Regions from separate parts of the Cryobacterium zhongshanensis genome, predicted to be linked through region 2. Evidence: predicted binding sites of a transcription regulator. Region 2 holds the regulator's gene; each other region holds the start of a gene.
What was found. The regulator HspR, encoded in region 2, represses chaperone genes until heat shock. The targets are predictions, from matches to a motif close to AAGTTGAGTCNNNNNGACTCAACTT.
Positions count from the first base shown of each region.

Region 1: the regulator HspR is predicted to act here: its motif matches at 4,781-4,805, upstream of MQH31_RS08630 (ATP-dependent Clp protease ATP-binding subunit).
Region 3: the regulator HspR is predicted to act here: its motif matches at 5,160-5,184, upstream of MQH31_RS13330 (ATP-dependent Clp protease ATP-binding subunit).

Region 1 is NZ_JALGAR010000002.1:7,085-14,456, reverse strand. It holds gene MQH31_RS08645 (long-chain-fatty-acid--CoA ligase) at 1-425, shown strand, start outside; gene MQH31_RS08640 (nitroreductase family protein) at 649-1,242, shown strand; gene MQH31_RS08635 (zinc-dependent alcohol dehydrogenase family protein) at 1,357-2,403, opposite strand; gene MQH31_RS08630 (ATP-dependent Clp protease ATP-binding subunit) at 2,552-4,738, opposite strand; gene MQH31_RS08625 (primary-amine oxidase) at 4,925-6,862, shown strand; gene MQH31_RS08620 (universal stress protein) at 6,948-7,372, shown strand, end outside.
Region 2 is NZ_JALGAR010000004.1:391,491-398,862, reverse strand. It holds gene MQH31_RS16040 (class I SAM-dependent methyltransferase) at 285-1,454, opposite strand; gene MQH31_RS16035 (heat shock protein transcriptional repressor HspR) at 1,441-1,857, opposite strand; gene MQH31_RS16030 (DnaJ C-terminal domain-containing protein) at 1,860-2,867, opposite strand; gene MQH31_RS16025 (nucleotide exchange factor GrpE) at 2,860-3,465, opposite strand; gene dnaK (molecular chaperone DnaK) at 3,465-5,333, opposite strand; gene MQH31_RS16015 (MFS transporter) at 5,531-6,850, shown strand; gene MQH31_RS16010 (isocitrate lyase/PEP mutase family protein) at 6,927-7,372, shown strand, end outside.
Region 3 is NZ_JALGAR010000003.1:368,098-375,469, forward strand. It holds gene MQH31_RS13310 (LysR family transcriptional regulator) at 1-199, shown strand, start outside; gene MQH31_RS13315 (aldo/keto reductase) at 168-1,022, opposite strand; gene MQH31_RS13320 (aldo/keto reductase) at 1,109-2,080, opposite strand; gene MQH31_RS13325 (hypothetical protein) at 2,190-2,516, shown strand; gene MQH31_RS13330 (ATP-dependent Clp protease ATP-binding subunit) at 2,559-5,141, opposite strand; gene MQH31_RS13335 (hypothetical protein) at 5,311-5,613, opposite strand; gene MQH31_RS13340 (maleylpyruvate isomerase family mycothiol-dependent enzyme) at 5,665-6,408, opposite strand; gene MQH31_RS13345 (CE1759 family FMN reductase) at 6,433-7,068, opposite strand; gene MQH31_RS13350 (LLM class flavin-dependent oxidoreductase) at 7,071-7,372, opposite strand, start outside.

The DNA of each region.
Region 1 (7,372 bases), on a different contig from region 2:
AGCCGAGTGAAACCGCCAAGGTCCTCCTCGAGGGCGGCTGGCTTCGCACCGGCGACATCGTGCGCGTCTCCGCCGACGGCTTCGTCACGATCGTCGACCGCATCAAGGAACTCATCATCACCGGCGGGTTCAACGTGTCACCGTCCGAGGTCGAGGCCGCTCTCCTCTCGCACCCCGACGTCGCCGACGCTGCAGTCGTGGGCCTCGCGAGCAAGAACGGCGGAGAGGACGTCGTTGCCGCGATCGTGCTCACCGACGGTGCCGCGCTCGACGTCGACGCTCTGCGGGTCTACTGCCGCACCCGCCTCTCGGCGTACAAGGTGCCCCGGCGCATCGTCGAGGTCGAGGAACTCCCCCGCTCGATGATGGGCAAGGTGCTCCGCCGCTCCGTGCGCGACGACCTCATCGCCGCCACCCCCAACTAGTCCCGCCCGCCCCGGCCCACCCCCTCCCGCGAAAGCGGGTGAATCGTCGTTATCGCGCGCTGAAACCGACGATTCACCCGCTTTCGCGACGCATAGGGGGGCACACGGGGAGACGCGAGCGCACAGTATGCGTGCGCATGGAATAAGCGCGCGGCGTGCGCGTTTTAGATCGTGGGTCAGCGTTGCCCCGGACACCCATAGGCTCCAGACGAAAGACGGGCACATGACCCTCATCACCGACACCCTCAGCCGCGCCGCCGACACGACGTCGCCCATCCTCTCCGTGCTCTCCGAGCGTTGGAGCCCGCGCGGTTTTGACCCGACCGCGGTCATCGACGAGACCACCCTGACCACCATCCTCGAGGCCGCCCGCTGGGCCCCCTCCGCGAGCAACATCCAGCCGGCCCGCTTCATCGTCGCGCGCCGCGGCACCGCGAGCTTCGCCAAGGTGCACGAGGGCCTGATGGGCTTCAACAAGGCCTGGGCCGATTCCGCGTCGGTCCTGATCGTGAACATCGCGCACCTGCCGATCGACGAGACCCGCGAGAACCCGTGGGCGCGTTACGACCTCGGCCAGGCCGTCGCGCACCTCACCATCCAGGCCCAGGAAGAGGGACTGTACACGCATCAGCTCGGCGGCATCGACGGTGCCGCGATCGCCGAATCCTTCGGACTCACGCCCGACCTGGCCGTCGTCTCGGTGACCGTGCTCGGCGTCCTCGGCGACGTCGACGCCCTCTCCCCCGAGCTCTACGCCCGCGAGATCGCCCCGCGCACCCGCAAGCCCCTCGCCGAGCTCCTGCTCGCCAACGACTAACCCGCCCCTCCCCCCTCGCGAGAGCACGAAAAAGGCCCCTTCACGCGAAGTGAAGGGGCCCTTTTCGTACTCTCGCGGTCAGGAACGGCGCGAGCCGAGCCTGGCGCGGGCGGTTCAGGGGCGGAGGAGCACCTTGATCGCGCGGCGTTCGTCCATCGCGGCGTATGCCTCGGCGACGTCGGCGAGCGGCAGCTCCAGGTCGAAGACGCGACCCGGGTTGATCGACCCGGAGAGCACCTCGGGGAGCAGTTCCTCGATGTAGCCGCGCACGGATGCGACGCCGCCGTTGATCCCGACGTTGCGGCCGAAGAGGGGCTGCATCGCGATCGGGCCACCGGTGGGCACGCCGACGTAGCCGACCATTCCGCCGGGACGGGCAGACGCAACCGCCTGCTCCATCGATTCCTTGGTGCCGACGCACTCGAGCACGAAGTCCGCGCCGATACCGTCGAACATCTCGCGGATCTTCGCGACACCCTCGGCGCCACGCTCCTCGACGATGTCGGTCGCGCCGAATTCGCGCGCGACGACCTGCCGCGAGGCGTGCCGGGACATGGCGACGATCCGCGAGGCGCCGAGGCGCTTCGCGGCGATGATCGCGCACAGGCCCACGGCGCCGTCACCCACGACGACGACGGTGCTGCCCGCGGTCACTCCCGCAGAGACCGCGGCGTGGTGGCCGGTACCCATCACATCGGCGAGGGTCAGCAGGCCGGGGATCTGGGCATCCGTCGGCATGGCCGGCGTCGCGACGAGGGAACCGTCCGCGTGCGGAACGCGCACGCGCTCGCCCTGGGCGCCGTCGGCGAAGCCGCCGAGCCGGTCGTCCGCACCCCACCAGCCGCCGTGCAGGCACGAGGTGCTCACGCCGTTGCGGCAGTTGATGCAGGTGTTGTCGCAGTCGTAGAAGGGGGCGATGACGAAGTCGCCGACCTTGATCGTCGTTACGTCTGCGCCGATCTCCTCGACGACTCCGACGAACTCGTGGCCGATCCGGTGCGGCTCGGTGGTGGGCTGCACGCCGCGGTACGGCCACAGGTCGGAGCCGCACACGCAGGCTGCGACGACACGCACGATCGCGTCACCGCCGGTCGAGAGAATCGGGTCGGGTACTTCTTCGAGGCGGATGTCCCGCTCGCCATAGATCACAGTTGCACGCATGCTTCGAGCCTAGTTCCCGCCCTCGCGAGCACGCAGTCGCTCAACCCCCGTTCCGCTGACCGCGAAAGCGGGTGAATCGTCGGTTTCGGGACCCGAAAACGACGATTCACCCGCTCTCGCGGTGATACGGGCCGGTGCCCGAGGTGACCTAGAGGTCGGCCTCGTCGAGCGGATGCGCCGGCACGGGCACCGCGGGCGCCGGCGTGACCGTGAGGGAGTCGCCGTCCGCCGCGAGGTCCACGAGCACGGTGTCGCCGTCGCGCACCTTGCCGGAGAGGATCGCTGTCGCGAGCCGGTCGTCGATCTCGGTCTGCATGAGGCGCCGCAGCGGACGGGCACCGTACATCGGGTCGTAGCCGCGTTCGGAGAGCCAGGTGCGCGCCTTCGGGGTCACGGCGAGTTCGAGGCGGCGCTCCACGAGGCGCTTCTCGAGCCGGTCGATCATGAGCTCCACGATCTGGCCGAGGTCCTCCATCGACAGCGACTGGAAGACGACGATGTCGTCGAGCCGGTTGACGAACTCCGGCTTGAAGGTCTGCCGCACGAGCAGTTGCACGGCTTCCTCCTTCTGCTCGGTGCTGAGGGTGGGGTCGATCAGGAACGCCGAGCCGAGGTTCGAGGTCAGCACGAGGATGGTGTTGCGGAAGTCCACCGTGCGGCCCTGGCCGTCGGTGAGGCGCCCGTCATCGAGCACCTGCAGCAGCACGTCGAAGATCTCCGGATGCGCCTTCTCCACCTCGTCGAACAGGATCACCGAATACGGGCGCCGGCGCACCGCCTCGGTGAGCTGCCCACCCTGTTCGTAACCGATGTAGCCCGGAGGAGCACCGACCAGGCGGGACACCGAGAACTTCTCGCCGTACTCGCTCATGTCGATGCGGATCATGGCCTTCTCGTCGTCGAAGAGGAATTCGGCGAGCGCCTTGGCGAGCTCGGTCTTGCCCACGCCCGTCGGGCCGAGGAAGAGGAACGAGCCGGTCGGCCGGTCCGGGTCGGAGATGCCGGCCCGGCTGCGGCGCACGGCGTCGGCGACCGCGCGCACGGCGCGCTTCTGGCCGATCAGTCGGTGCGCGAGTTCGCCCTCGAGGTTCAGGAGCTTCTCGGTCTCGCCCTGGAGCAGGCGCCCGACGGGAATGCCCGTCCACATGGCGACGACCGCGGCGATGTCCTCCGCGGTGACCTGGTCGTTGACCATCCGGGGCCCGTCCGACTCCGCCTGCTCCGCCGCGGCGAGCTCGCGTTCCATCACGGGGATGTCGCCGTAGAGCAGCCGGGAGGCGCGTTCGAGGTTGCCCTCGCGCTGGGCGCGCTCCGATTCGCTCCGCGCGGTGTCGAGCCGGGTCTTGAGTTCGCCGACCCGGTTGAGCGAGGCGCGTTCCTTGTCCCAGCGCGCCTGCAGCCCCTTCAGGGTGTCCTCACGTTCGAGCAGGTCGGCCCGCAGCTTCTCGAGTCGCTGGCGGGAGGCGTCGTCCTTCTCCTTCTTGAGCGCGAGCTCCTCGAGCTTGAGGCGGTCGACACTGCGGCGCAGCTCGTCGATCTCGACGGGTGCGGAGTCGATCTCCATCCGGAGCCGGCTCGCGGCCTCGTCGATCAGGTCGATGGCCTTGTCCGGCAGTTGCCGGGCGGTGATGTAGCGGTTCGAGAGCGAGGCGGCCGCGACGAGGGCGGCATCCGCGATCGACACCTTGTGGTGGGCTTCGTAGCGCTCCTTGAGGCCGCGCAGGATCGCGACGGTGTCCTCGACGCTCGGCTCGTCGACGAGCACGGGCTGGAAGCGCCGCTCGAGGGCGGCGTCCTTCTCGATGAACTCACGGTATTCGTTGAGCGTCGTCGCGCCGATCAGGCGCAGCTCGCCGCGCGCGAGCATCGGCTTGAGCATGTTGGATGCCGCGACCGAGCCCTCCCCGCCGCCCGCTCCCATCAGGGTGTGCAGTTCGTCGACGAAGGTGATGATCTGGCCCTCGGCGTCGTTGATCTCCTTGAGCACGGCCTTCAATCGCTCCTCGAACTCGCCGCGGTACTTCGCCCCGGCCACGAGGGCCGCGAGGTCGAGCGCCACGAGTTGCTTTCCCTTGAGCGAGTCGGCGACGTCGCCGGCCACGATCCGCTGGGCGAGGCCCTCGACCACGGCGGTCTTCCCGACGCCGGGTTCGCCGATCAGAACCGGGTTGTTCTTGGTCCGGCGGGTGAGCACCTGGCTCACGCGACGGATCTCGGCGTCGCGCCCGATCACGGGGTCGAGCTTGCCGCTCTTCGCGATCTCGGTGAGGTTCACGCCGTACTTCTCGAGCGCAGATTTCGCTTCTTCCTGGGGCGGCTGCTGGCCTGCTTGCATGGGGAAGATCCTCTCTCTCGCGCGACCACCCGCCGACGGGCAAAGCTGAGTCGCATCGACTCAAGTTTAGGGGATCTCAGCGGATGCCGCTAGCACTCACGATCGACGGTACCGGTGCCATAATGACCGCAAACGGTGCCGGGCAACAGCGCCGTCGACACGCACAGCCGATCACGAGGAGCCCCGATGACCTTCCATCCCCTCGACCCGCTGACGGCCGACGAGTTCACCGCCTCCGCAGGCATCCTCGCCCGCGAACGCGGCGTCGGACCGGGCTGGAGGTTCGCCTCGATCGAACTCGTCGAGCCGGGCCGGCACGCCAGGGCCGCCTTCGACGTCGCGGGGGCGGTCCCCGAGCGCCTCGCCCGGCTCGTCGTGCTGAACCGGGCCGAGAACAGCACCTGGCTGGCGGTCGTCTCCCTCAGCGCCGACGCCCTGCTGGACTGGAGCACGGTGCCCGGCGTGCAGGCCAACTTCACGGTCGACGAGTGGGACGAAGCGGACGCCGCTCTCCGCGCGCACCCGGAGGTGGTCGCGGCCCTCGCCCGCAGGGGCATCACCGATCTCGACACCGTCTTCATCGATACCTGGACCTACGGCGACGCCGTCATCCCCGAGCGGTTCCGGGGCCGGAGGATCGGCTGGTCCGACGTCTGGGTGCGCGCCGAGGCGGGCGCCAACCCGTACGCCGGACCGGTGAGCGGCCTGCACTTCGTGATCGACGTCAACACGATGGAACTCCTCGACGTCGAGGACACGTTCGCGGTCGACCGGCCGGCCGTGATGGGCGAATACGTCCCGCACCTCATCCCGCCCCGCATCCGCGACCTCAGCAGGCGTCCGCCGCTCAAGCCGCTCGACATCGTGCAGCCGGAGGGGCCGAGCTTCACGGTCACCGGCCACCGGGTCGAGTGGCAGAACTGGTCGCTGCGGGTCGGCTTCAACTACCGGGAGGGCATGACCCTGCACGAGGTGAGCTACCGGGACGGCGAGCGGGTGCGCCCGATCGCCAATCGGCTCTCCTTCGCCGAGATGGTCGTGCCCTACCGGGATCCCAGCGTCGACCATTTCCGTCGCACGGCCTTCGACATCGGCGAGTGGGGCCTGGGCTTCATGACCACCTCCCTCGAACTGGGCTGCGACTGCCTCGGCGAGATCCGCTACCTCGACGCCGTGCTGCACAACAGCGCCGGCGAACCGTACGCGATCCCCAACGCCATCTGCATCCACGAAGAGGACAACGCGGTGCTCTGGAAGCACGTCGACCATAGCGGTGGATCGGAGGTACGACGGATGCGGCGCCTCGTCGTCTCCTTCCATGTCACCGTCGCCAACTACGAATACCTCGTCTACTGGCGCTTCTACCAGGACGGCAACATGGAGTGCGAGGTACGTGCCACCGGGATCATGGTCGTCACGAGCCTCGCAGAGGGCCAGCCGCACCCGAACGGCACCCTCGTGGACACGCGCACCTATGCGCCCTTCCACCAGCACTTCATCGTCGCGCGGATGGACCTCGACATCGACGGGCCCGAGAACACGGTGTTCCGCTCCGAGACCCGCGTCGAGCCGATCGACGACGCGAATCCGCTCGGCCTGGCCCTCACCCAGCAGAACACGCCCATCGAGACCGAGGGCTTCGACGACTACGACTGGACGACCCAGCGCAGCTGGAAGGTCGTGAACGAGACCGCGGTCAACGGGCTCGGCACCCCGGTGTCGTACAAGCTCGTTCCGGGCGGCGCCATCCCGGCGTTCTTCGACCCCGCCTCCCCGGTGTTCCAGCGCGCCCAGGTGATCGGACACACGGTGTGGGTCACGCCTTCCGACGACCGGCAGCGCTGGCCCTGCGGTGAGTTCGTCAACCAGAGCGCGGTCGACCACGGCCTGCCCGAGTGGACCCGTGCCGGTCGAACGGTACGGAACACCGACATCGTGCTCTGGTACGTCTTCGGCATCCACCACATCACCCGCCAGGAGGAGTGGCCGATCATGCCGGCGGACACCGTGTCGTTCTGGCTCAAGCCGGTCGGCTTCTTCGACCGCAACCCCTCCCTCGACGTGCCGGCGAGTCACGCGGGACCCGCCCACACCGACGGGCACCGGCATCACGACCAGCACTGAGCAGCCCTGAGCAGCAGCAGCACAGGCCCCGAAGCGCACAGACCAGCACGACCGATATTTCACCGAGACCCCAGGGAGATCCAGAGTGACCAGGACAGCGAATTACGTCGTCGCCTACGAGGCAACCGATCGCGGCAATGATGCCATCGAGCTCGGTGTCGCCCTCGCGCGCCTGACCGGAGCCGAGTTGCGGATCTGCCTGGTGCTGCCGCACTCGACCGTCGCGCCCTCACGGCTGCGCGCCTCCGGCTCCGACTTCGAGGCGCTCCTCGAGCAGCAGGGCCTCGAATGGCTCGTCGGGGCCGCGGCGCGGGTTCCGGCGGGCATTGTGGCCACGACGCACCTGATCTGGGCGGATGCTGTCTCCGACGGTCTCCTGAGGGCCGTCACGGAATTCGACTCCGACCGGATCGTCGTCGGGGCCTCCCGGCACGGCATCCGCGGCCGCTACACGATCGGCAGCGTCGCCAACGCACTGCTGCACGCCTCGCCCGTTCCCGTCGCGCTCGC
Region 2 (7,372 bases):
CTGTCGCTTCGAGGCAATTCCTTATTCTTCTTTCGTGTCGTTTCGCTCGGTCCCCCGCTAAGGGAATCTGGTGAAACGCCATCAACCTCAACCAACGAATTTACGCGTTGATCGGGATTGGAAGTGGTCCCGCTTGAGGCCGGTAAGCGCTTCGGCTTTCCGCACCTGTGGGGTGACTTAGATGACTTTACGGTGAACCGTCGGGGGCCGCAACTCTCGGCCGCATCCCGGGCGTGTCGGATAGATCACACCGCCATTTCCGGCATGTTTCACGCGGCCGGAGCCTACCGGCGCACGGAAACCGTGACCGTGAATTTGGCGTTCCGGTCCACCTGGTGCGTCTGGCCGACCAGGCGCGTGAGCGCCGGCCGGTAGCCGAGGTGCGTGTTCCACACCGTCCACAACTCACCGCCGGGGCGGAGCACCCGTGCGGCATCGGCGAAGAGCTTGAGCGCAATGCCGGCATGCACGGAGGAGCCGATGTGGAACGGCGGGTTCAACAGGATCAACTCGCTCGAGGCATCCGCCTGGGAACCGAGCGCGTCATCGCGCACGACCGTCACCCGGTCGGCGACCCCGTTGGCGATCATGGTCGCCCTTGCGGATGCGACGGCCGCGGCCGACTGGTCGCTCGCGATCATCGTGAGTTCGGGTCGGCGCTGCGCGAGCGCGGCCGCGAGCACCCCCGTGCCGCAGCCGAGGTCGATCGCGCGCACGGCGCCCGGCTTCATGCGGTCGAGGAACCCCAGCAGGTAGCGGGTGCCGATGTCGATCGTGGTTCCGGCGAAGGCGGCCCCGTGGGCGCACACAGTCAGCCCGAGGTCGTCGTGCCTGCTGACGTGCGGCCAGTCCGGGCTCACCTGCTCCGTGGCGCGAAGGGGGCCGGAAGCACGCAGCACCCGGGACTTCTGCCGGGCCGGGGAGACCTGGAGCCTCTCGAAGTGCCGCGCGAGGACCTCGTTCATGGCCGGCGTCATGTGCTTGAGACGCCCGCCGGCGACCACCACGACCGTCGGATCGGCGAAGCGGGCGATGGCGGCGGCGATCTCGTCGAGGGCGGCGAGGCTGCGCGGCAGCTGGAGGAGAACGAGGGTCGCGCCGGACAGGAGGTCCTCGCCCAGCGGGAACGAGCGGTACCGGTCGGTGAGACCGAGCTCCCCGGCGTTCCGGGCGAGGGCGGCCTCGCCCGAGAGCGCGTCCTGGTGCACGCGGATGCCGGTGGCCCCGAAGAGTGCGGCGGCGCCGAGGGTGAGGGCGCCGTATCGGTCCTCGATAACGACGAGCCGTTCGGCGGGAAGACTCGCCGCCGCCTCGTCGAGGATCAGCCGGTCGCTCGCGTCGACCGCAAAGAGGTTGGAGGCTTCGACATCGGGGAAACGCCGGAGCGTGGCGAAGTCGAACGCGGCGGGGCCGAACCCAGCGGGATCGGGCGCCACGGGATCAGAGGTCGTCAAGCGGACGCCAGATGACGACCTGGTTGGCGCGGCGGGTACGGGTACCCGCGCGCATGGAGATGACCTCACCGGCCGGGCCGGCCGCGAAAACGCGACGGCCCGGACGGTTCAGCAGTTCATCGGCGAGTGCGGACTCGAGTTCGCGCAGGCGCGATTCGAGCCGGCGCACGTGGTCCTCGAGCGCGATGATTCGCCGGATGCCTTCGAGGCTCACGCCTTCGGCACCCAGCTCCGCGATCTCCCGCAGTTTCACCACATCACGCATCGAGTACCGGCGAGACCGGCCCGGGGTGCGGTCCGGACTCACCAGGCCCAGGCGATCGTACTGTCGCAGCGTCTGCGGGTGCATGCCCGCAAGCTCTGCGGCCGTCGAGATGACGAACACCCGGGTGTTTTCGTCCACCGTCAGTCTCTCGCTCTCGCCAGCAGCTCGTCACGAGGGTTCTCGTCGGGGAGAGCAGCGGCGAAGGCCGCGAGCTTCTCCTCGGCGTCCTTGGACAGGTGCGACGGCACCGCGACCTGGACCTCGGCGAGCAAGTCGCCGGTGCCCTTCGGGGTCACGACGCCGCGTCCCTTGACGCGCAGGACCCGCCCGCTCGGCGTGCCGGGGGCGATGCGCAGCTTGACCGGCGCTCCGCCCAGGGTCGGCACTTCGATCGTCGCGCCGAGGGCGGCCTCGACGAACGTCACGGGCACGTGCAGCCTGAGGTTCAGGCCGTCGCGCTCGAACACGGGGTGCTTGCGCACCGTCACGGTGAGGACGATGTCGCCGGCCTCGCCGCCGTCCGGGCTGTGCTGCCCCTGGCCGCGCAGCTTGATCTTCTGCCCGTCGGCGACGCCGGCGGGAATCCTGACCTTGATGGCCCGACCGTCCTGCGTCTGCAGGGTGATCTGGTCGCCGTGGGTCGCGGTGATGAAGTCGACGGTCGTCGATGCGACCACGTCACGACCCCGGGTCGGTCCGCCATAACCGCGGAACCCTCCCGTTGACGTTCCGAAGCCACCTGCGCCGCCGCCCCGGCCGAACATGCCGCCGAGCAGGTCGTCAAACCCGCCCTGTTGCTGATAGGAGTAGCCCTGTTGCCGGGCACCCCCACCGAACATGCCGCCGAAGACGTCGTCGAAGCCGCCGCCCTGTTGGGAACCCCCGCCACCGGGGGCGGTGAAGCGTGCTCCACCGCCCATGGCCCGCACAGCGTCGTATTCCTTCCGCTGTGCAGGGTCGCCGATCACCGAGTGCGCCTCGCTGATTTCCTTGAACTTCGCTTCCGCCGCAGGATTGCCCGGGTTGGAGTCCGGGTGATACTTGCGTGCGAGCTTGCGATAGGCCTTCTTGAGGTCGGCCGGCGTCACGTCTTTCGAGACGCCGAGGACCTTGTAAAAGTCTTTGTCGAACCAGTCCTGGCTAGCCATCGCTCGGTACCTGGACTACGACCTTGGCAACACGCAACAGCGTCGAGCCCAGGAAATAGCCGGTCTCGACCACCTCGCCGACCGTGTCGACCGTCACATCGGGCGTCGGCATCTGGAAGATGGCCTCGTGCACGGTGGGATCGAACGGTTCGCCGACCGTGCCGAACGGCTTCACGCCGAGGCGCTCCACGCTCGTGCGCAGTTTGGCTGCGATGGTGCTGAATGCGGAGTCTGCGACGAGGTCGCCGTGCTTCTCAGCACGGTCCAGGTCATCGAGCACCGGAATCATGCCCTTGACGACGTCCACGGTCACGCGCTCACGCTCGATCTCGCGGTTCGCCTCGGTGCGCTTGCGGTAGTTCGCATACTCGGCGGTGACCCGCTTGAGGTCGGCGAGATGTTCGCTCGTCGGCTCTGCGACCTCGCGAGTGGCGGCGTCCAGGATGTCCTGGACCGTCAACTCGTCTTCTTCGATGCCCTCAGCGGATGCCGCTGCCTCGGAGTCAGCGGAGGCCTCGGCCGCCGCGGATTCCTCTGCGGCGACCGGCTCCACTTCCTCGTCGGACGGCCCGTTGACCGGACCCTTGTCCTTGGCCATTACTTCTTGGTTTCTTCCTCGTCGTCGACAACCTCGGCGTCAACCACGTCTTCGTCGGACTTGCCCGCGTCAGCGGTCGGTTCGCCGGTCTCGGTGGGGGGCGTCGCGGCATCCGCCTGGCTCGACTTGTAGATGGCCTCGCCAATCTTGCCCTGGCTCTCGTTGAGCTTGTCGTACGCGGTCTTCACGGCCGCGTCGTCGTCTCCGGCGAGCGCGGACTTGAGTGCGTCGACGTCGGCCTGGACCTCGGTCTTGACCTCGGCCGGGAGCTTCTCGTCGTTCTCCTTGAGGAGCTTCTCGATCGAGTACGCGAGCTGCTCAGCGGTGTTGCGGGTCTCGGCGGTTTCGCGACGACGCTTGTCTTCTGCGGCGTGCTCTTCGCCCTCGCGCACCATGCGCTCGATGTCTTCCTTCGCGAGCGAGGAACCGCCCGTGATGGTCATGGACTGCTCCTTGCCGGTGCCCTTGTCCTTGGCGGACACGTGCACGATGCCGTTGGCGTCGAGGTCGAAGGTGACCTCGACCTGCGGGATGCCGCGCGGGGCCGGCGCGATGCCGGTCAGCTCGAAGGTGCCGAGGTTCTTGTTGTCGCGGGTGAACTCACGCTCGCCCTGGAAGACCTGGATCGCGACGGACGGCTGGTTGTCGTCTGCCGTGGTGAAGGTTTCGCTGCGCTTGGTCGGGATGGCCGTGTTGCGCTCGATGAGGCGCGTCATGATGCCGCCCTTGGTCTCGATACCGAGGCTCAGCGGGGTGACGTCGATCAGCAGGACGTCCTTGCGCTCGCCCTTCAGCACACCGGCCTGGAGTGCTGCGCCGACGGCGACGACCTCGTCCGGGTTGACACCCTTGTTCGGGTCCTTGCCACCGGTCTCGCTCTTGACGAGCTCGTAGACGGCGGGCATACGCGTCGAACCACCGACGAGCACGACGTGGGCGATGTCGCCCACCTTGACGCCGGCTTCGCGGATGACGTCCTGGAAGGGCTTCTTGGTGCGGTCGAGGAGGTCCTCGGTCATCTTCTCGAACTGGGCGCGGGTCAGCGTCTCGTCGAGGTTGGCCGGGCCGTTCTCGGTCAGGGAGAGGTACGGCAGCTGGATGCTGGTGGACATGCTGCTGGAGAGTTCCTTCTTGGCCTGCTCCGCGGCTTCCTTGAGGCGCTGCTTGGCGATCTTGTCCTTGGAGACGTCGACGCCGGTGGTTTCCTTGAACTTCTTGATCAGGTAGTCGACGATGCGCTGGTCCCAGTCGTCGCCGCCGAGGCGGTTGTCACCGGCGGTCGAACGCACCTGGATGGTCGAGAAGTCGTCGTCCTTGCCCACCTCGAGGAGGGAAACGTCGAACGTTCCGCCGCCGAGGTCGAAGACCAGGATGAGCTCGTCTTCCTTGCCCTTGTCGAGGCCGTAGGCGAGCGCGGCCGCGGTCGGCTCGTTGATGATGCGGAGCACGTTGAGGCCCGAGATCTCTCCGGCCTCCTTCGTGGCCTGGCGCTCGGCGTCGTTGAAGTATGCGGGGACGGTGATGACGGCATCCGTCACCTTGTCGCCGAGGTACTGCTCGGCGTCGCGCTTCAGCTTCGCGAGGATGCGGGCGGAGATCTCCTGCGGGGTGTACTTCTTGTCGTCGATGCCGACGGTCCAGTCGGTGCCCATGTGGCGCTTGACCGAGGAAATGGTGCGGTCGACGTTGGTGACGGCCTGGCGCTTGGCGGTCTCACCGACGAGTACCTCGCCGTCCTTGGTGAATGCGACGACGGACGGGGTGGTGCGGAAGCCTTCGGCGTTCGCGATAACGGTGGGTTCTCCACCCTCGAGGACGGCCACCACCGAGTTGGTGGTTCCGAGGTCGATGCCTACTGCACGGGCCATGTGTGCGTTCTCCTTCAAAGTATGAGCTCAACGGGACGATCGGTATGATCATCGAAGAGTTGAGCGGTATTGACTCAAGTGTGGCACCGCCTGAAATCGGAGTCAAGCCAGCCAGCTGAAAGTTGAGTGGGAGTGACTCAACTTTGGATTCCCGAGTAATTTCCCCGCTGTTCCCCGGCGACCACTACTCTGAGCGCATGACTGGGACAGCGGAACACCGCGGCACGGCAGAACACCCCACCTCGGCCGGGCGCGGCGTGATCGCCTGGAGCCTCTGGGACGGCGGTTCGGCCGCCTTCAACGCCGTCGTCACGACCTTCGTCTTCACCGTGTACCTCACCGGGTCGTCGTTCGGAGACAAGGACGTCATCTCGGCCCAGCTCGGCTGGGCGCTCGCGATCGCCGGCCTGCTCGTGGCCCTGCTCGCTCCGATCACGGGGCAGCGCTCCGACGCTTCCGGTCGCCGCAAGCTCTGGCTCGGCGTCAACACGTTCATCGTCGTCGGCCTCACGGCGGCGATGTTCTTCGTGCAGGCCTCTCCGGACTTCCTGCTGCTCGGGCTGATCCTTCTCGCCGCCGGGACCGTGTTCTACGAATTCGCGACCGTCAACTACAACGCGATGCTCGGCCAGGTCTCCACGCCGAAGACCATCGGCAGGGTCAGCGGCTTCGGGTGGTCGATGGGCTACTTCGGCGGCATCGTGCTGCTGCTCATCCTCTACTTCGGCTTCATCCACCCCGACGTCGGGCTCTTCGGTGTCACGGACGCCAACGGGCTGTCGGTGCGGGTGTCGATGCTCATCGCGGCCGCCTGGTTCGGACTGTTCGCCCTGCCGCTGCTCTTCCGGGTCAAGGAGTACAGAGCCCCCGCCGCTGCCCAGCGCGAGCGGGTCGGTTTCTTCCGCTCCTATGTCCTGCTCGGGCGCGACGTGGCCGCCCTCTGGCGCAATGACCGCCAGATGGCGCTGTTCCTGATCGCGAGCGCGGTCTTCCGTGACGGCCTGACCGGGGTGTTCCAGTTCGGCGGCATCCTCGCGGCCGGCACCTTCGGCTTCTCGAGCGGCGACGTGATCATCTTCGCGATCGTCGCGAACATCATCGCCGGCATCTCCACGGTGCTCGTCGGCCGCCTCGACGACCGACTCGGGGCCAAGAACGTGATGGTGGTCGCCCTGTCCGGCACGATCGTCGCCGGCCTCGCCGTCTTCTTCTTCGCCACCGGCGGCGCGACGATGTTCTGGATCTTCGGCCTGCTGATGTGCGTGTTCGTCGGGCCGGCCCAGTCCGCGAGCCGCAGCTTCCTGGCTCGCAGTATCCCGGCCGGGCGCGAGGGCGAGATCTTCGGCCTCTACGCGACGACCGGGAAGGCGGCGACCTTCCTCGCACCGACGCTCTTCGCCCTGTTCGTCAGCCTGTCCGGCAGCCAGGTCTGGGGCATCCTCGGCATCGCGCTCGTGCTCCTGGTCGGGCTGCTGCTGCTGATCCCGGTGAAGTCCAGGCAGCACCCGCTCGCGTAGCTGGGCGGTCCCTGTCCATCGTCTGGACATCCGCTGTGATCTCGGCCTCGGTCGGGTTCTTTGTCAGGCTGGGGGCATGACAACTCAGCAGATCCAGAAGGCCGAACTTCTCAACGCGCTCCACGTTCCTGGCACGCCGCTCATCGTTACGAACGTCTGGGACGCCATCACCGCGAAGATCGTGTCGGAGGCGCCCGGCGTGACGGCCCTCGCGACGGCGTCGCATTCGGTGTCCAACGTGCGCGGCCTCGAAGACGGCGGCGGGCTCACCGTCGACGAGGCGATCGCCGCCGCCCGCATCATCATCGGTGCGGTCGACCTGCCGGTGTCTGTCGACTTCGAGAAGGGCTACGCAGCGGATGCCGCCGGCGTCGCCCGTAACGTCCGTCGCCTCGTCGAGGAGGCCGGCGCCTCGGGCATCAACCTCGAGGACTCGATCGGCGCGGCGAAGGCGCCGCAGTACGACATCGCAACCGCGGCCGCCCGGGTGTCCGCCGCACGAACCGGGGCGGACGCCGCGGG
Region 3 (7,372 bases), on a different contig from region 2:
CGCGATCGTGCCGGAGAGTTTCGCTGCGAAGCGTCCTGACCTCCTGCGAGCCATCCAGATCGAGGACCCGATGCCGTCCTGGACCGTCGCGGTCGCCGTGGCGGACGAGCCCAGCCCGGCCGCCACGGCTTTCCTCACCCAGCTCGCGGGAGGCCAGCCCGCGGTGGTCAGCCGAGCAACGCCAGTTCCTCAGGCGTGAGGGTGATGCCGGCGGCGTGAACCGAGTCCCGGATGCTCTCCGGCCGGGAGGCGCCGGGAATCGGGATGACCACCGGCGACTTCGCGAGGTGCCAGGCCAGGCAGACGACCTGCGGGCTGACGCCTCGGTCCGCAGCGACCTGCTGGAACGGCGCGAACCGTTCACCGAGCCGGGCCGCGGAGGAGATCCCACCGAGCGGGCTCCACGGGATGAAGGCGATTCCGAGTTCGGTGCAGAGCTCGAGCTCCGGCTCGCTGCTGCGGAATGCCGGCGAGAACTGGTTCTGCACGCTCGCGAGGCGTCCGCCGAGGAGCTCCTGCGCGAGCCGGATCTGATCGACGTTCGCGTTGGAGATGCCGGCGAGGCGGATCGTGCCTGCGTCGAGGAGCTCGACGAGCGCACCGATGGAATCGGCGTACGGCACCGCCGGGTCCGGCCGGTGGAACTGGTAGAGGCCGATCGCGTCGCCGCCGAGACGCGCGAGCGACGCCTCCGCGGCCTTCTTGAGATACTCCGGGCGGCCGTCGACGTACCAGGTTCCGTCGCCGGGGCGCAGGTGCCCGCCCTTCGTCGCGACGAGCACATCGCTCGTGTCTCCGCCCCAGGACGCGATCGCCCCGGCGATGAGGGTCTCGTTGTGGCCGACCTCGTCGGCGTGCAGGTGATAGGCGTCGGCAGTGTCGAACAGGGTCACGCCCTCGTCGAGGGCGGCGTGGATCGTCGCGACGGACCTGGCCGCATCCGGTCGTCCTTCGATCGACATCGGCATTCCGCCGAGTCCGATCGTGCTCACGGTGCGGTCGGCGATCATTCGGGTCGGCATCATTCGGGTCGGCATGGTTTCCTTCGTGGAGCGGTTGTCGGGGCTGGCAGTGTCTGATACAGGTTCGGGACTCGTTTCGGGCGTGGTCACCAGGCGTAGTCCTCGGGGGCGGGCTTGTGCCCGGGGAAGATCTCATCGAGCCGGGCCAGGGCTGCGGCATCGAGGGTGACGTCGAGCGCCCGGAGGCCGTCGTCGAGCTGGGCCTGGGTGCGCGGCCCGACGATCGGCGCCGTCACTCCCGGCTGGTGCAGGAGCCAGGCCAGGGCCACGTCTCCCGGTTTGTGTCCCAGGTCTGCGGCGAAGTCCTCGAACGCCTGGATGGCCGGGCGGTGCGCGGCAAGCGTCTCCGCGGATCGCCCCTCGAGGCGCCGTCGACCGTCGCGCTCCTTGCCGAGCACTCCCCCGAGGAGGCCGCCCTGCAGCGGGGACCAGGCGATCACGCCGAGCCCGTTCGCCCGAGCCGCCGGGAGCACTTCGAGCTCGACGTCCCGGGTGAGGAGGTTGTAGATCGACTGCTCGCTCACGAGTCCGGTGAAGTTGCGCCGCCGCGCTTCCGCCTGGGCCGTCGCGATGTGCCAGCCGGCGAAGTTGCTGCTGCCCGCATAGAGGATCTTGCCCTGGGCCACGGCCGTTTCCATGGCCTGCCAGATCTCGTCCCAGGGGGTTTCCCTGTCGATGTGGTGGAACTGATAGATGTCGATGTAGTCGGTCTGCAGCCGCCGGAGGCTCGCGTCGAGCGCGCGGCGGATATTGAGGGCGGAGAGCCGCCCGTTGTTCGGCCAGTCCGAGGTCGTGCCGTAGAGCTTCGTCGCGAGCACGGTGCGTTCCCTGCGCTCACCGCCGCCGGCGAACCACCGACCGACGAGGGACTCGGTTGCGCCGGGGCCGTGCGCGCCGCCGTAGACGTTCGCGGTGTCGAAGTAGTTGATTCCGGAGGCCAGCGCCGAATCCATGATCGAGTGCGCTTCCGGTTCCGGGGTGAGAGGCCCGAAGTTCATGGTGCCGAGGCACAGCCGGGACACGGATAGACCAGAGCGACCGAGGTGTGTGTATTCCATGACTTCAGCCTCCTCCGCGACCACTGATGTGTCCAACAGCCTTCAGTACTGCGATTGACCAGTCCGGGTTCTCAATCGCGCGCCCGGAAAGCTGGGTACAGTTTCGAGCATGAAACTCACCGCCATCGACCCGCCCGGTCGCAGTTTTTCGCGCTGGCTCACCGAAGAGGAGATCGGCCAGGTGCTCGCGAGCGATCGCGGCTGGCGGCTCGCGGAGGACGGGAGTGTCGTCGCCGGAAAGCTCAGGAAGACCAGGATCGCCGACTCCCTCCGGGACCTCGGTCGCGCCGCCCTCGCCAACAAGTGGACCGCGCGGGCGGCGGCCCCGGGAAGCGACGGCAGCGGCCCGACGCACATTATGTGGGGCGTGTTCAATGCCCGCTCCGAGGCCGAAATCGCCGCGGAGATCGCCGCAGGGATCGCCGCCAGGGACTGAAGTACCCTGGCGGCGATCCTGCGACGAGTCCTGCGGCGAGTCCTAGGCGGCGAGAGGCAGTGCCTGACCAGGCGCGGCCGCCGCGGCGGCCACGACGAGAGCGCCGTCCGCCACCGAGACCTCGACACCGGTGCTCCCCAGCAGCGCCGATCCGACGAGGAGGTCGGCGATCTTGTCGTCGAGCTCACGCTGGATCACGCGGCGCAGCGGCCGGGCACCGTACTCGGGTTCGTACCCCCGCGTGGCGATCCAGTCGATCGCGTCTTCGCGCACCGTGAGGCCGAGACCCTGGGCGGCGAGCCGGGTGCGCGTCCCGCCGAGCAGCATCCGCACGATGTCGTGCAGCTGCGGCGCGTCGAGCTTGCGGAACAGCACGATCTCGTCGAGCCGGTTCAGGAACTCCGGACGCATGGCCTCGCGGAGCTTGCCCATCACCCGGTCACGAAGAGCCTTCTCCGAGCCGAAGCCGTTGTCGGCCCCGCCATCGATCTGGGCGGTGAAGCCCAGGGCGCCGCTCCGGCTGGCGAGGAACTCAGAGCCGAGGTTGGAGGTCATGATGATGACCGTGTTCCGGAAGTCGACGGTGCGACCCTGGCCGTCGGTCAGGCGGCCGTCGTCCAGAACCTGCAACAGCAGGTTGAACACGTCGGGGTGGGCCTTCTCGATCTCGTCGAGCAGGATCACGGAGTACGGGGTCCTGCGTACGCGCTCGGTCAGCTGCCCGGCCTCGTCGTAGCCGACGTAGCCGGGAGGGGACCCGACGAGCCGGCTCACGGTGTGGCGTTCGCCGAACTCGCTCATGTCGAAGCGCACCATCGCGTGCTCGTCGCCGAAAAGCGATCCGGCGAGGGCCTTGGCGAGCTCGGTCTTGCCGACGCCCGTCGGCCCGAGGAACAGGAAGCTCCCGACGGGCCGGCCGGCGTCGTTCATGCCGGTGCGATTGCGGCGCACGGCCTTGGCGATGAGTTCGACGGCGTCGTCCTGGCCGACGACTCGTTCGTGCAGCTCGGCCTCGAGCAGGCCGAGGCGGGAGCGGTCGTCCGCGGTGAGCCGGGCGACGGGGATGCCCGTCGCGCGGGCGATCACGCCGGCGATCTCGGCCTCTCCGACGACGGCTTCCGCGGCGACGGCCTGTGCGGGGTCGTCCTCGCGCGCCAGCTGTGACTGGACCGTCTCGATCTCGTCCCGAAGGCGGGAGGCCTCTTCGTACTGTTCGGTGAGGACCGCGGCGCTCTTGGCCTCCTCGAGGGTCACCACGCGCGCACGCAGGGCCTCGAGGGCCGCACGGTCGGGCAGGGAACCGAGGGTCAGGCGGAGCCGGGCACCGGCCTGGTCGATCAGGTCGATGGCCTTGTCAGGCAGGAACCGGTCGGACACGTAACGGGAGGAGAGCTCGACGGCGGCACGCAGCGCCTCGTCGGTGTACCGGACGCCGTGGTGCTCTTCGTAACGGCCGCGCAGCCCCGAGAGGATGCTGACCGCGTCGTCGATGCTCGGCTCGCCGACCCGCACGGTCTGGAAGCGGCGTTCGAGCGCCGGGTCCTTCTCGACCTTGCGGTACTCCTTGAGCGTCGTCGCGCCGATGACGTGCAGTTCACCGCGTGCGAGCCGGGGCTTGAGGATGTTCCCGGCGTCCATGCCGCCGTCGCCGGATCCACCGGCGCCGACGACGGTGTGCAGTTCGTCGATGAAGATGAGGAGCTCGCCGTTGTGGGCGCTGATCTCATCCATGGTCTTGCCGAGGCGTTCCTCGAAGTCGCCGCGGTACCGGGTTCCCGCGACCATCGCCGCGAGGTCGAGTGCCACGACGCGCTTGCCGCGCAGCTGCTCGGGAACGGTTCCCGCGACGATGGCCTGCGCGAGCCCCTCGACGACGGCGGTCTTGCCGACTCCGGCCTCGCCGATCAGCACGGGGTTGTTCTTGGTGCGGCGGGAGAGGATCTCGATCGTCTGTTCGATCTCGTCGGCACGGCCGATCACGGGGTCGAGCTTGCCGTCGCGGGCCAGGGCCGTGAGGTCGGTGCCGTAGGTGTCGAGCATGGGCGTCTCAGATGCGGATGCCGGGGCAGCGGCCTGGGTCGTCGCAGCATCCTGCGGCTCGCGTGCGCCGGCCTGCAGGGACTCCTGGGTCACGCCGGCCGCAGCGAGGATCTGTCCGGCCGGGGAGTCCTCGTTCACCACGAAGGCGAAGAAGAGATGTTCGGGGTCGATGTACGTCGACCCGAAGGCGCGGGCGATCTGGTGGGCGTCGAGCAGGGCGCGCTGGGCGGATGGCGTGAGGCCCGGCGTCGTGTCGCCCGTCGGGGCGGAGCGCTCCGGCAGGCGCTGCTCTGCGGCCAGGGCGAGGGCGGCGGGGTCTGCTCCGGCATTCCGGAGCGCTTGGGCGGCCGGTTCGCGCAGGACGAGGACCCGAAGGATGTGCAGCACGTCGACGTGAGAGTGCCCGTGGTCGACCGCGTACTGGGCCGCCTCGGCGAGCACCTCGTGGGTGCGGCGGCTGAGCAGCCGGGTGATGTCGATCGGGCGGCCCGCGGGTGCGGCGCCCTGCTGGCCCTGCAGGTAGCGGGCGATGAACTCGTCGAACGAACCGTTGCCGGAATCCGCTGGACCGAAGAATGTAGGCACGAGACCTCCTGGTGTTGAAACTTGAGTGCTACTGACTCAACCCAACGTCAGGCCGTGGGTTTCATTCCCTTCCCATCCTGGGAAATCGCCGGTTACGCGGTCGGCGAACGGAGCGATCACGGACGCCGGCGGGAAGGCCGGACACGCCCGCCCCGGACACGTCCAGACGTCACACCCCGAGGATGCCGCGGGCCACCGAGAGCAGCAGGGTCGCCGCCGCGATACCCAGTGATGCGAGCACCAGGCCGCGACCGGGGACGCCGGCGGGCATGACCCTGATCGCACGCATCGAAAATGCGAGCCCGACCAGGACGGCGATCACTCCCCAGAACGGGAGCACAATCGCGAGGGCGAACCCGGCGAGGGTGAGCCAGAATCCGAGCGTGCGCCCGGGTGTCTTCGTCCAGTCGGCGTGGGGCGCCCCGAGTGCGACCAGTCGGTTGTCCTGCATGTTCGCGCGCGGATCGTCCACTGTCTGCCCCCGTTGTTTCGACTACCAGTCTGCCACGCGGCGCAGTCCAGCTCAGAGCCACCGCGGCGGGTCGGCCGGGGACCCTGTGCTCGAGCTCACTCCGGAACCGCCCCGCCCGGTCGCCCACTGCACGAGTGCAGCGAGGCTGCCGGACACCACGACGGGATCCGCGGACCGGAGGTCACCGAACCTGCGCTCGGGGTGGGCTCCGGTGACCGAGAGCACCAGGTCTGCCCCGTCGCCCCGCGCCGCCCAGGCGACGGTGATCTCGGTGAGCAGCCGGTCGAGCACCTCGACCGGCACGTCGTTGAAGGCGGCGCCGGTCGCGAGGTCGATCGTGTGCACCCAGAGTTCCTGGTTGCGCATCCACACGGTCTCGGACACGGGAATCTCCCGGCCACTCGGAGTCCGGACCAGGTGGCTCCACGTCTCCGGGGTGAGCCGGCGCCACGCTGCGTCGAGCTGGATGGTCGCAACGTCGAAGAGAGTGCGCAGGGCCTCACGGTCGAGCTCGGCCCCGACTGCGATGTCGCTGTCGCGCGCCGCATTCGAGGCGTACATCGGCGTTTCCACGTCGGTGCGCGCCCAGGTCACGAGCCGGACGATTCCCCTCGCGTTGTACGCGACGTGCGCGATCACGTGGCGACGGCTCCAGCCCGGCAACAGCGAGTCCCCGTCGAGGTCGACGTTCGACAGCCCGTTGAGCTCGTGCGCGAAGAATGCGGTCGCGCGACGGGCGAGCAGAAGCTGGGCAAGCAGCTCGGGGTCAGCGGGGAGAGCGGTGGGTGCGGGCATGCTGCCATTCTCGCAGGGAACGGATCAGATCGAGGGCTGGAAGCCTCCGGTCGGACTGAACGACGCGTCGATCGTGAACGGGTCGCGCACGGAATCCGACCGGTCGGACGCGGCGATGAGCGCGGCAAGCTCCCCGGCCGCCCTGTCGATGCGGTCGGGCAGCGTCTTGACCGTGTCTGCACCGCTGCCCCAGTCCTCAGCGGCGGCGAACACCGCCGTGGTGGCGACGACGGCGTGCAGGTAGGTGAACATCGGGCGGATGGCGTAGTCGAGGGCCAGGGAGTGGCGTGCGGTGCCGGCCGTCGCCGCGATGACCGTCGGCATATCGGTCAGCGACCGGTTGTCGATGACGTCGAAGAACGACTTGAACAGTCCGCTCGCGCTGGTCGTGAAGATCGGCGTGACGGCGATGAGCCCGTCCGCGCCGGTCACGGCTTCGATCACCGCGTCGAGCTTCGGGCTCGGGAACCCGGTGAGCATGTTGTTCATCACGTCGAGGGCGACATCGCGCAGTTCGAAGATCTTGACCTCGGTGGGGATGCCTTTCTCGGCCAGTCGGGCGGAGGTCGCCTGAGCGAGACGGTCGGCGAGCATCCTCGTCAAGGACGGCTGGCTGAGGCCCGCGGTGACGACAGCGATGGTCCGGGTGCGTTCGGCCATGTCTAGGACACCGCGATCGGAGAGGCGACGGGTGCGCCGTCGGGAGCTGCGGCGGCCGCGGCAGCCGCAGCGACGAGCGACGCGTGGGTGGGGGCATCCGGAACCGTTGCCGGGCGGTTCTTCGCGAACTCACGGCGCAGCACGGGTACGACCTCTTCGCCGAGCAGGTCGAGCTGTTCGAGCACGGTCTTGAGCGGCAGTCCGGCGTGATCCATCAGGAACAGCTGGCGCTGGTAGTCGCCCACGTAGTCGCGGAAACCGAGGGTGCGGTCGATGACCTCCTGCGGGCTGCCGACGGTGAGCG